Linked DNA regions of Hydrogenovibrio crunogenus. The protein of the gene in region 1 interacts with the protein of each later gene in a pairwise test. Links are inferred from orthologs where the notes say so. Each region holds a gene or a part of one and is shown on either strand. Other genes may lie near its edges.

Region 1 (8,079 bases):
TGCTTCCAAAGTTGCGTGCCATTCACGTAGTCAAAGCCATATAAAATATCATCTTCATCCACGACATAAAGCGCTGAATCATCAATTAGAAAATCTCTAAACCCCGAAATGTCTTTTGACCAATATAGATTCCCGTTTTCAGGGTTCAGAGCAGCTAATTTTCCTTGATAGCCCAACACAAAAAGGCGCCCGGCCTCTAAACGTAAAGTTGCCTGAATATCAACCATTCTTTCCAGATCGGTGCGCCCTTTTGGAATCACAACTTGAGATTGCCATTTTCTGGTTCCCGTTGCCGCATCAAGTGCTTCAACTTGACCGGTTTCCCAGCCAACGTACAAAACACCATCTTCATAAGTGACCGGTGCTACCCCTCGTAATGAAAGGTTGGGTAATTGATGCTCAATGGTCCAATTCACTCTTCCTGTCACAGCATTTACGGAATAAAGCTTCCCATCCACCGTGCGCACGAAAATCTGCCCTTCCGCAATCACTGGACGACTCAAGACCTCGCTCGACAATTCGGTTTGCCAGGCAATGCTGGCATCCTTTTTCACGAAACTGATCAAAGTGGCTTTCGCGGTACCGACAATAACCCGATCTTGGTACAGGGTCGGACCTGAGACAATCGGTTCGTGAATCTTCTTCTGCCAAACAACCTGATCGGTCCAACGATCCTGAGTCGCTTTTAATGCTTTTGTCAGCACACCTGCAGGCGTCCCAAAATAAACAAAATCAGCATCCTCAGCAAAGTACAACCCTTCTCCATCCGAATACTTGAAAGCATCCAATTGAATTTGCCAGTCCTTTTCAGCTTGATAAGGCGATGACATTTCGATTAATGGGGCCGGCTCTCTCACCACTTTAGAGGACGAACAAGAAGCCATGAACCCTAGAATCAATAACGCGCCAATGCCTTTTAGAAAATATGTATTTATGTAATTCAAAATAATCCTTACCCTGCCAAATCTGCTAACTTCAATTTAGCTAAATTTTGCACACTTTCTGGCGCCTCGGCATTCGAAACAACACGGTTATAAGCTTCTTTGGCTTGAGATAAATCGCCTTCGGTCAATGCCAACTCCGCTACCTGGAAATCATAATTCCCTTTTTCGGCCAAACTTAATGCTTTCTGATCGATTCCTGCCAACACCTGATCGGCTTTTTCAAACATTTTTTCTTGAACATAAACCGTCACTAATCTTAAGCGTGCAATCAATTCAATTGAATGATCTGGCGCATGCTCAATCGTCCATTGATAATTTTCAATTGCCTTATCGAACGCGTTTTCATCAAAATAGTGCTTCGCTATCATTAAGGCCACACCGGATGCATAAGGACTATCAGGCTGCTCTTCCATTAACTTAAGACCATCTCGTAAGACATCGCCTAACGCATTCTGGCTTTGTTTAACCTGCATTACCTCGAAAACAGCCGAAGCATTCAAGGCTTTCGTCATTTGGGCATTTTGCCAATATGTCCATCCTGTCCAGGCCAGAACAATAACCAAAATACCCGATAATAATTGCGTTCCATTTTTTTTCCACCAACTCTTAATGGCTTCAACTTGTTCTTCATCGGTTTCGTAACGACTCATGTAACTATCCTATTAAAATGTAGAAATAAAAAATCTATTTTGATTCGGTTAATGCCGTTTTTAAAAGCGTAAACAACTGATCCCAGTACACCATTTCTTGCTCACGGTCTTCTCTTAAATATTTGACGGCAATTTGCTGTTGGTTCACTTCATCTTCTCCTAACACTAGAGCGATACGCGCACCTGACTTATCAGCTTTTTTAAACTGACTTTTAAAGCTACCACCACCACAGTTCATTTGAACTTTAATATCCGGTAAATTCTCTCGGATTTGCTCAGAAATAACCAGGCCTGGGCGCTTTGTATTGTCTCCGGCCAATACCATATAAACATCTGGCCCATTTTCTTCATGAACCAGTTCATTATCCATTAGTAGTGCCATTAAGCGTTCAATGCCCATCGCAAATCCAACAGCAGGAGTTGGCTTACCACCAATCTGTTCAACCAGCCCATCGTAACGCCCACCAGCACACACAGTTCCCTGAGCGCCCAACTCCGTGGTGACCCACTCAAATACAGTGCGATTATAATAGTCTAATCCTCGCACTAAGTTTGGATTTTCAACATAAGCCACGCCCAAATCATCCAAATGTGCCTTCAATTCTTCATAGTGCTGTTTAGACGCTTCATCCAAATGATCCATTAACTTAGGAGCCGCCTCCACCAATGCTTTCATATCTGGATTTTTTGTATCTAGAATACGAAGTGGATTCGTACTTAAACGTCGAAGACTGTCTTCATCTAACTGTGACTTATGCTCTTCAAAATAGGCAACCAAAATGTCACGGTAAGCTTGGCGTGCTGCCTGACTTCCTAACGAATTGATTTGCAACTCTAGATTTTGCAATCCGAGTCTTTCCCATAAACGAGCAGATAAGGCTATCAATTCCGCATCAATATCAACGCTTTCAATGCCAAACACTTCAACACCAAATTGATTAAACTGGCGATAACGGCCTTTTTGCGGGCGTTCATGGCGAAACATAGGCCCAGTGTAATATAACTTTTGAATTTGATTATGTGCCAAGCCGTTTTGAATTACCGCTCGAACACATCCGGCAGTCCCTTCAGGACGCAAGGTCAAACTATCACCATTACGATCTTCAAAGGTATACATTTCTTTTTCAACAATATCGGTGACTTCACCAATAGAACGTGCAAACAATTCTGTTTTCTCTACAATCGGTAGGCGAATGGATTGAAATCCATATTGCTTTAATACCGACTCGGCTGTTTGCACAAGATAATCAAATGCATGTGATTGATCACCATATAAATCATTCATGCCGCGAATGGCATTGATTTGCTTCGACATAGGGATTTTTTTCTCTTTTACGATTTTTTATTATTTATACGTTAATGGCTATCAGTAAAATGATGATTCCGATTACCGCCAAGGTACTGAGAATTCTCATCATGGCAATGGAGATAATCGGCTTAGTAGCGTGTTCTTCTAAATCAACCGATTGCAGACTGGACCCCACATCAACCACTTCTGGAAAAACGGATTCATAAGGTTTTATATCAACATTCAATAATTCAGAGTAGTTTCTGAGGTAGCCTCTTTGAAAAGGATCCAATTGTGTCAAATCCAAATGATCCCCTTCAAAATATTGAATATGAGACGATGCTATTTTTAATTGCTCCGCCACATCACTTACAGATAGCTTTTTCTGCTCTCTAGCCGCTTTCAATGCTCGACTGAGATCCGTAAAGACGGGGCTTTCATCAGAAGTAGATTCTTGGTGCGCTTCATTAGCCATGTAATTTATCCAAGTTAACAGTTTGAAGAGTTCGTTTGGTTCTGTCTTTAACTTTGCCTGCAAGTTGTCCACATGCCGCATCAATATCATCGCCACGCGTACGGCGAACAGTACAATTCACCCCCGCTTCCATCAAGGCGTCCTTAAAACGATGCACAGCATTATTTGAAGAACGTTGATAATCGGTATTCGGGAAAGGATTGAAAGGAATTAAATTCACTTTACAAGGCAAATCGCCAAGCAGTTCAATTAACTGTTGAGCATGCTCCAGTCGATCGTTCACATGATCCAGCATTACGTATTCAACCGTCACATGCTTCTTGCTGTGACCGCCTTCCACATAACGATGTAAAGCTGGCATCAGTACTTCAAGCGGGTACTTCTTATTAATTGGAACCAACTCATCACGTAAGGTATTATTAGGAGCATGCAGTGAAATCGCCAAACTAACGTCCAAAGACTCTTTGATCTTGTCAATGGCCGGCACAACTCCGGCCGTACTGATCGTCACACGGCGCTTGGACAAGCCATAAGCATTATCATCCATCAAAATACGGGCTGTTGGAAAGGTGTGTTTTACGTTTAACAGCGGTTCACCCATTCCCATAAAAACCACATTGGAGATAATACGCTCTTCTTTAGGTTTACAGCCTAGAGCTTTGTTGGCAACCCACATCTGAGCAACAATTTCCCAGTTTTCTAAGTTTCGGTTAAAACCTTGCTGTCCGGTTGAGCAGAAACTGCATTCCAGTGCACACCCTACCTGGGAAGAGATACACAGAGTCCCACGTGACTTTTCAGGGATAAAGACTGCTTCAACACAATTATGATTATCAACTTCTAACAACCATTTAATGGTACCGTCTGCCGAACGTTGCTCCGAAACAATTTTAGGCGTGCGAATAAGCGCTGTTTTCGACAGTTTGTCTCTAAGCGACTTGCTGATATTGGTCATTTCTTCAAAGTCACTGACACCGAACTGATGAATCCACTTCATTACCTGGCCGGCACGAAACGGCTTTTCGCCAATACTGGCAAAAAACTCTGTTAATTCAGTACGATCCATACCGAGTAAATCGACTTTATTTTTTATCTTATCCGTCACTTAATACCTACTTGCCCGCAATTCTATTGAGCACATTTTCATTTTAAGGTGCTGAAAAAACTTCAATCTCACTGAAAAAATAGCTAATTTCTCTTTGTGCACTTTCAGGAGAGTCAGAACCATGGACTGAATTCTGCTGCATTGAGATAGCATATTCTTTACGAATAGACCCTGCCGGTGCCTTTTCCGGGTCGGTTGGCCCCATGATTTCACGATTTTTTGCTATTGCATCATCGCCTTCTAAGACTTGAACAATAATGGGACCTGCCGTCATATTTTTAATTAAAGTATCAAAAAAAGGTTTCCCATCGTGTTCTGCATAGAACCCTTTTGCTTCTTGAACCGTCAAAAAAACCATTTTTGACGCAATGATCTTCAATCCATTTTGCTCAAGTTTAGAGACAATCTGACCAATCAGATTACGCTTTACTGCATCCGGTTTAATAATCGAAAAAGTTCTTTCCAGCATATTTGCTTTCCTAATATTCGTATAAGAGAGTTATTTTAACAATCTGATAAAAACATTGCAGAAAAAAGGCTTTTTATGTTAATAAAATTTCGTTTTAAACAAAAAAGCCCCGGTAAACTACCTGGGGCTTTTTGCGGGCATGCGGTTAAAATGCTTAAACGGTAAAGGACTCTCCACAGCCACAACTGTCTTTTACACGAGGATTATTAAATTCAAATCCTTCATTCAAAAGACTTTCCTTCACGTAATCCAATTCCATACCATCAATCTGTTCCAAGCTTTTTCGATTCACAACAACCTTAACGCCAAAACTTTCAAACACTTCATCGTTGTCCCTAATTTCATCGGCATAGTCCACAACATAAGAAAATCCGGCACAACCACTCACCTTTGTACCAACTCTTAAGCCAATACCTTGGCCCCTTTTCTCTAACATACTGTTAACTCGATCTGCCGCTGCTTGTGTTAATGTTACTGCCATTCTGACTTCAAACCTTTTCTTTCTTTAATTAATTCATGCAAATTGAACAGACTGGATAGAAGAACGTCGATCAATAATTTGCTGCAAAGTTACGCCATCCAAAAATTCATTAATCATACCGCTCAAGTCTGCCCAAAGTTCGTGCGACAAGCACTGAACACCATTTTGACAATTGGATTTACCACGACACTTTCTAGGCTCCAGATCTTCATTCACCGCGCCAATCACTTCACTGACAGAAATCTCGTTGGCATCACGACTTAAACGGTAGCCTCCACCTGGCCCACGCGCACTCAAAACCAACCCAGATTTCTTCAATTTAGCAAAAATCTGCTCCAGATAAGACAATGAAATATCCTGCCTTTCAGAAATCATGGCTAATGTAATCGGGCCTTTTGACTGGTTTAAAGCGATATCAAGCATCGCAGTCACGGCGTAACGTCCTTTTGAGGTGAGCTTCATAGAAATAAAACCTTTTGAAAATATCTGACCACCCTCAGGCAAATCATCTATTAATTAAATAAGTAAATCAATTCTACAATAACCTACCTTTTAACTCAAGAATTTCCTGCTTTGCTTCTTCTCGCGCCAGAAACAAGGTATCTCAATGATTTAAAAAACTATTCCGCTTTAAAGTGAGCCCTTTGCTCTGGGTCGTCTGGCTCCAAAACAGCATCTTCCAGGCTGGGTAAATCCATATGCGTATCTGCCCCACCAAGCTTTTTAATTTGCTCATTCAACTTTTCTAGCTGTTCATCCTGACTTTGCACATGATCCAACAAGCTATAAATGGCTTTTTCAACAGGGTCTTCTACATTCTGCCCGACACCATACGCATCAAAGCCAATTTTCTGAGCCATTTTCTGACGTCTTTTTTCTTGTTCAGTTAAATTGGTTTCCACAATCCTCCCTGGAATCCCAACCACAGTTCTATTATTGGGAACCGATTTAATGACCACTGCATTCGAGCCTATTCGAGCATCATCACCAATCTCAATCGGCCCTAACACTTTTGCACCAGCCCCAACAACGACTCGATCCCCTAATGTAGGATGTCGCTTACCTTCATTCCAACTGGTTCCACCAAGGGTCACACCATGATACAGCGTACAATCATCTCCAATTTCCGCCGTTTCCCCAATGACAACACCCATACCATGGTCAATAAAAAAACGATGACCGATTTTTGCAGCTGGATGAATTTCAATCCCAGTAAACCAACGTGCCAACCCTGAAATAAAACGGGCGAACCACTTTAACCCTTTTCCCCATAACCAATGCGACAGCCGATACCAAAGTATGGCATGCACACCAGGATAGGTTGTGAGCACTTCAAAACTATTTCTCGCAGCTGGGTCACGATCAAAGACAGAATGAATGTCTTCTTTTATTCTTTTAAACATGCTTTCCCCTTAAAAAATACCTTAACAGTCAACACCACTCAAGACTCTTCTTTTGATAATGGCGCTTGTTGTCGATAAGTGTCCAGTTGTTTTGTTTGTCTTTGTGCCGCCGTCAAAACACCCCGTAAAATATCAATTTCTTTCACATCCAACTGACTCCGATTAAACAGACGTCTCATTCTGCGCATAAAACGCGCATTTTTTGTTGGGTCTAAAAATTCAATATCCTGTAAAGCCTGATATAAATGATCGTAAAACCCTTCCAGCTGATCAGAACTGGCTAACTTATGGCGATACCCTTCAGCTTCATGAACGCTTTTGATATCTGTTGCCATCAATAACTCATAAACAAAAACTTGGACCGCTGCGGCAATATTAAGTGAGCTGTAAGTCGGGTTCGTTGGAATATGTGCCAAATAATGACATTTATCCAGCTCAGCATTACTTAACCCCGAATCTTCTCGTCCGAATAAAATAGCGACTTGATTATCTTCGTCATCCTGCCCAACAGTTTCCATGGCCAATTCAGCCGTTTGCCGTACATCTAATTGCGGCCACGAAACTTTTCTGAGCCTTGCACTGGCACCAACAACCAATTTACAATCAGCAATCGCTTGCTCTAACGTATCAACAACTGCGGCATCATTTAAAACGTCTGCCGCACCCGATGCTCGTGCCGAGGCAACTTGACTCGGAAAATCTTTAGGATTGACTAAGACTAGTTGACTCAACCCCATATTTTTCATTGCCCGTGCAACGGCGCCAATATTGCCTGGATGAGAGGTTTCTACCATGACAATTTTAATCTTTGCTAAATTTGAGTGCGTTCTGTAATCTTCTATCATCTATTTTCCGCTATAATTCGCTATATTCGAATAACCGATTATTCTAACAACTGGAATCAAACTTATGCATCCTATTTTAAATATTGCCACCATCGCAGCTAAAGAAGCCGGTGAATTCATTGCAAACCAGCTTAATAACATTGATCGTATCAGTATTGAAGAAAAAGGGCGCAACGACTATGTCAGTGAAGTTGACAAGCATGCTGAACAAATCATTATCGATACCATACGTAAATATTACCCTGAACACAGCATAAAAGCAGAAGAAAGTGGGCACCATAAAACCGATTCTGACTTTGAATGGATTATCGACCCATTAGATGGTACAACCAATTTCCTGCACCAGTTTCCACAATTTGCTGTGTCGATTGCAGTGACCGAGAAAGGGCGTTTAACGCATGGGGTAGTTTATGATCCTC
Region 2 (5,364 bases), 1.4 Mb from region 1 along the record:
ATGTCAGCATCTGCTTGGGCACAGCAAGCAACCGACAATCTTTAATACTTATAAATTAACCGTCCAAACAAAGAAGGAAAAGGATATGGCCATGCAATCAATCAACCCTGCGACAGGAGAACTCGTCGCGGAATTCGATACTTGGGATCAAGCAACACTGGATGATGTTGTGACACAAGCAGGGTATGAATTTGCAGATTGGTCAAAGCTTACGCCTTTGGAAGACCGAGTGGCGTTATTAAAACGGCTAGGTGATGTTCTGATGGATGATCAGTCGTTGTTAGCCGAACTGATTACGCTTGAAATGGGAAAACTCTATTCCGAAGCCTTGGCGGAAGTTGAAAAGTGTGCGCTGCTGTGTGACTACTATGCTGAACATGCCGAGCAATTTCTGGCCGATGAGCCGGTAGAATCGGATGCCTCCCGTAGTTATGTCGCTTATTTACCCTTGGGTGTGGTGTTGGGTGTCATGCCATGGAATTACCCTTTCTGGCAAGTGTTCCGTTTTGCGGTGCCAACTGTCACGGCGGGAAATATCGCCTTGTTGAAACATGCTTCAAATGTCCCGCAATGTGCTTTGGCAATCGAGGAAGTGTTCCGAAAAGCTGGGTATCCTGACGGTATTTTTACAAACTTGATGATTGGTTCAGACAAAGTAGAATCGGTTATTCGTCATCCTACGGTAAGAGCGGTATCTTTGACTGGAAGTGAACCGGCCGGTCGTAAGGTCGCCAGCGTTGCGGGTGAAGAGTTGAAAAAAACGGTTTTGGAGCTAGGTGGGTCGGATGCGTTTATCGTGTTGGATAATGCCGATATTAAGCAAGCTGTTGCCGGCGCCGTAAAAGGTCGTTTTCTGAATGCGGGGCAAAGTTGTATTGCCGCGAAACGCTTTATTGTCGACAGTATGATTGCAGATGATTTTACGGCACAGTTCCAGGCGGCAATCGAAGATCAGTTTGTTGCCGGCGATCCGATGGATAAAGAAACGACTTTAGCGCCGATGGCGCGTCAGGATTTATTGGATGAGCTTCACCAGCAAGTGATGAAATCTGTGGAACTGGGGGCGAAAATTATCACGGGCGGTTATCAGCTGGACCGCCCCGGATATTATTATGCGCCAACAATTCTGACAAATGTCACCAGTAATATGCCGGCTTATAATGAAGAATTCTTTGGGCCTGTGGCCATTGTTTTGAAGGCTTCTGAGCCAGCGCATGCGTTAGGACTAGCTAATGCGACTGACTTTGGTCTGGGCGGTTCTATCTGGGGAAATGATATTGCCACCGCTGAAACGATGGCGAGAGGCATGGAGTCAGGCGCGACCTTTATTAACAGCTCTACCTTTTCCGATCCGCGTTTGCCTTTCGGTGGGGTAAAAAATTCCGGTTATGGCCGCGAACTGTCCGCGCAAGGGATTCGAGAGTTTACGAATATTAAAACCATTTGGGTGAAATAATGACATTGCTTTGGAAAACACTGGTCGATTTAAAAGAGCCTGCTATCTTGATTCGACTATTCATTCCGTTTGTGGTGGGGTTGATTGTCGTCTCTTTGATGGGGTACGGTTTGTTCGGGTTTATTCTGACCAGTGATTTCGTAACGCAAAGCGCTTTCGTGCAAGATTTTAACAGCTGGCAACAACAAGCCGAAGACACCATTGGTGGTATTCCATTAGTGGGCGGCTTGATTCTCTGGTTTCTTGGGTTTACCGTTGCCGTGATTGCAGGCATGCTTGGGATTGTTTTAGGCAGTTATTTAGTATTGTTGTTTGCCATGATTGTGACCGGGTTTATGACAGATTCTCTGGTAAAAGCGGTACACGATAAGCATTACCCACATACGCCTTACAGCGGGCATGGATCAATGGCAGGCATGATCTGGAAGTTGGTTAAATTCGGGTTGCTGATGTTGTTACTGATTTTAGTGACGTTTCCTTTGCTGTTTGTTCCATTGATTAATGTTGTTTGGTTCTGGTTGATTGGTTTTCTATTTTTTCATTACGCAATCGTATTGGATGTGGGGCAGGTCATTTTGCCGGAACCATTGTTTAAGAAACTGAAGCCGATTACTAATTGGCCACCCACGTTTTCCATAGGTGTGTTGTATGCCTTGAGTATTTTTCCGATTATCAGTTTCTTTGCTCCCGTACTCGCAGTGATCGCATTATCGCATTATTATTTCGACCAGCTCTCATTGGAACCTGGTTTAGATGATGTTGACGCCATTATTGATTGATATATTCCCTGTGAGTTCTTTTCTAGCAGGGGTTATGGTAAGGCCGGGTCGGTCGATAGTTTGATTTGATACGTGGCGTGACAACTGATACAAGTCTGCTGTAACGTTGCCAATCTTTCCAGTATGACGGTTGAATCGCCCATAGTTTCTGCTTCATAGGCAATGTCTTCAAATCCTCTATGAATTTTAGGCCCTAAGGTTTTAAACCCTTTCGGCAGTTTTTTTCTTAAGCTCGTTGGCGTGGAGTTCATTTGCTGAATGCCAACCTGTCGAGCCGTTATTTTGACCGTTTCCATGTCGTTATTTAAGCTGGCGGCCAAGATTTTTTGGCTGGCTACTAAGAACTGACGCATTTCACTCAAGAGTAAACTCTTTTCCTCTTTGTCTAACCATATGGCGGTTCGATTATCGGCAGACATTGCGGGAAGCGTGATGATGGTGAATAAAACGCCGAGTGTAAGGCGATTGAAGAATAATTGTATCGGGTATGCTGTCAATGTCATGCTAGCTCTCCTTTGTTTTTTTGACCAGGCCTGATTGCAGAATCTGAATCAGTTGCTGGGTAAAGTCATCCAATGTTGGATCAAGTTTTTCAGTGCTTTCAATATGGTCTCGCATTGGCTGGCTTGTCAGATAAAAACACAAGCTGCCGATAATCATAAAATGTGGCGTCAGAGGATTGATAGATTCAATGTGTTGGCAAAAAGGTCGCGTACTTAAAATGGCTTTCAGATTCGACAGTAATCGTTGCATTTGTTGCCGAGCAGTGACAGGCATATTGTGGCCACCAGACGCAATTTCTCGCATGAGAATTGCAGGCATTGCGGGGGTGTCATGTGCTAGTTTTGCAAATGTCTTGACGAACGCTTCCAGTTTTAAGGTATCCGTCGTGGCATGTTCGGTGGCTTCAATCACCGCATCGGCAACGTTGCCGAATAGGTGTGTTAAACATTGTTCATAGAGGTTCGACTTGTCTTGGAAGTGATAATAAATGCTGGCTTTATTAACACCTGATCGAATGGTTAATTCGTCCATTATGGTGCCATCGTAGCCTTTTTCAGCGAACATATCGGTTGCTGTATCACGAATTTTTAGTGCCGTTGTATTGTGTTTCTGGCGAGCCATTTATGGAGGAATCCTGAAGGATAATTAAATTAACTATATAGTTTAACTATTTAGTTATAAAAATCCAGGATTCAAATGTGAAAGAAATGTGCGAGTCATAAAAAAGGAGGTGAAAAAGGTTATTTTTTCTTTTTCTTGGCGGCTTTCTTCTTCTTTTTCTTGGGTTTTTTGAGCGCGTCTTTTAATTTGAAACTTGGCTCAAGCCCTTTGATTTTGCTGACAGGCAGAGATTGCTGCAAATGATATTCAATGCGTTGCAAGTTGGTGATGTCATGGCGTTCCACCAAGTTGATGGCGATTCCCACTTGTTGTGCACGTCCTGTGCGTCCAATACGATGAATATAGATGTCTCCACGATACGGAATGTCATAATTGATGACATGGGTCACGTTTGAAATATCTAAACCTCGAGCAGCGACATCGGTGGCAACCAGAACCTTGACCTTTCCTTGTTTGAATTTTTGAGTTTTTTCCAAGCGTTTGGCTTGAATAAAATCACCATGTAAGACCGTGCTGGAAATCTGTTCGTTTTGAAGCCAGTCAGCCAACTCAATTGCTCGGTCTTTTTTGTTGCAGAACACTATGGCGCTTTGGCAAGTTTCATCTTCCAAAATCGCTTTGAGTAGGGCTTGCTTATGTGCCTTATCGTTTGCTAGGTAAACCAATTGCTGAATCTGTTCTGATTTTTCATTCGGCGCGTTGACTTGGATGACTTCAGGGGAGTCGAGCACTTCTTCAGCAAATTTGGTGATGCCTGATCCCGCTAATGTGGCAGAAAAACAGGCCGCTTGGAAATCGCCAGGAATGGCTTCAATTAAAGCTAAAACATCAGGGCCTTGTCCCATGTCTAGCATTCGATCGGCTTCATCAATAATCAGGAGTTCAATGTCTGAAAGGTCAATAAACTCTTTACTCATAATATTTAGCAATCGTCCAGGTGTGGCCACCAGAATGTCCATATTCGATTGTAAGATTTCCAGCTGTTTGTCTGAAGCGAACCCGCCCGTCACAACATTCGACTCAAAAGGGCAGTGAGTGCCTAACTGTTTAACCACTTTATGGATTTGAAAAGCCAGTTCTCGTGTTGGCGCTAAAATCAGCACTCTCGGTTTACGGCTCGGTCTGGGGTCATCCAATAAAAACTGTAAGGCGGGTAACACAAAGGCGGCTGTCTTTCCTGTTCCGGTCGCAGCGCCAGCCAGCACATCTTTGCTCAACAACATTTCAGGAATCGCTTCCGCCTGGATAGGGGTCGGTTTGTGATAATGTTGCTCTTCAATCGCCGTAAGGAGTTTGGGATCAAGGTCTAGTTCTTCGAAGGTCATGGCTGCTCTTTGGTTATCAGTCGTTGCTTTTAATCATTTAAAAGCGTACGAGTCGTACAGAAAAAAGGAGTTATCCGTTAGGATTAATCAGAAATGATATTATAGCAAGGCTCGTAGTTATCCGTTCCTAATTTCATTCGGCGTTGTTCAATGAACTGTTTTAATAACTTATCCATGCGACTCATGATTTCACGATCCCCTTTGATTTGAAAAGGACCATGTTTTTCAATTTGAGCAATTCCTTCCGTTTTAACGTTTCCGGCCACGATGGCTGAGAAGACGCAGCGTAAATGACTGGCCAGTTCATGGGCGGGTTGCTCTTTATGCAACCTCAGTTGAGAAACGCTTTCATGGGTAGGATTAAATGGCTGTTGTAGTTCAAATGGAATGTGTAGGTTCCAGTTAAAGTAATACGCATCGCTGTTCGCTTTACGATGAATTTTGACCTCTTGAATGCCGTGTTGAATAAAATCAGCGGCTTCTTCCGGGTGGCCGATTAATAATGTCAGCTTATCAGTTGCTTCTTTCCCCAGTGTATATTCTATGAATTCAATCACCGCATCAAAATAAGCTTTACCGGATTTCGGAGCAGTCAGTACCACAGGTAAAGGAATATCTTCATTTTTTGGGTGCATTAAAACGCTCAGTAGGTACAGAATTTCTTCCATCGTGCCAGCAC

What was found. The genes of interacting proteins can lie anywhere in the genome.
Region 2: the proteins of rlmN (region 1) and GHNINEIG_RS09900 interact in binary tests that used the Escherichia coli proteins (3 or more experiments, as listed by UniProt). The link is inferred for Hydrogenovibrio crunogenus from one-to-one orthologs.

Annotation. Positions count from the first base shown.
Region 1 is NZ_CP032096.1:696,019-704,097, reverse strand. What follows is about bases 2,407-5,321. They hold rlmN (23S rRNA (adenine(2503)-C(2))-methyltransferase RlmN), read right to left. Parts: upstream 4,463-5,321; coding sequence 3,350-4,462; downstream 2,407-3,349. Other genes in these bases: GHNINEIG_RS03245 (HesB/IscA family protein), read right to left, coding at 5,086-5,321; ndk (nucleoside-diphosphate kinase), read right to left, coding at 4,506-4,931; GHNINEIG_RS03265 (helix-turn-helix domain-containing protein), read right to left, coding at 2,944-3,357; hisS (histidine--tRNA ligase), read right to left, coding at 2,407-2,909. Outside these bases: outer membrane protein assembly factor BamB, read right to left, coding at 1-944; GHNINEIG_RS03275 (YfgM family protein), read right to left, coding at 953-1,594; more of hisS, read right to left, coding at 1,629-2,406; more of GHNINEIG_RS03245, read right to left, coding at 5,322-5,412; GHNINEIG_RS03240 (Rrf2 family transcriptional regulator), read right to left, coding at 5,446-5,874; cysE (serine O-acetyltransferase), read right to left, coding at 6,033-6,815; GHNINEIG_RS03230 (RNA methyltransferase), read right to left, coding at 6,854-7,660; GHNINEIG_RS03225 (inositol monophosphatase family protein), read left to right, coding at 7,725-8,079.
Region 2 is NZ_CP032096.1:2,074,694-2,080,057, reverse strand. The notes cover bases 2,583-5,364. They hold GHNINEIG_RS09900 (DEAD/DEAH box helicase), read right to left. Parts: upstream 4,686-5,364; coding sequence 3,480-4,685; downstream 2,583-3,479. Other genes in these bases: ppnN (nucleotide 5'-monophosphate nucleosidase PpnN), read right to left, coding at 4,769-5,364; GHNINEIG_RS09905 (TetR/AcrR family transcriptional regulator), read right to left, coding at 2,740-3,360; GHNINEIG_RS09910 (hypothetical protein), read right to left, coding at 2,583-2,738. In the rest of the region: GHNINEIG_RS09925 (EAL and HDOD domain-containing protein), read left to right, coding at 1-45; GHNINEIG_RS09920 (NAD-dependent succinate-semialdehyde dehydrogenase), read left to right, coding at 86-1,456; GHNINEIG_RS09915 (EI24 domain-containing protein), read left to right, coding at 1,456-2,235; more of GHNINEIG_RS09910, read right to left, coding at 2,268-2,582. UniProt on the Escherichia coli protein: DEAD-box RNA helicase involved in the assembly of the 50S ribosomal subunit at low temperature. Exhibits RNA-stimulated ATP hydrolysis and RNA unwinding activity. Acts before DeaD.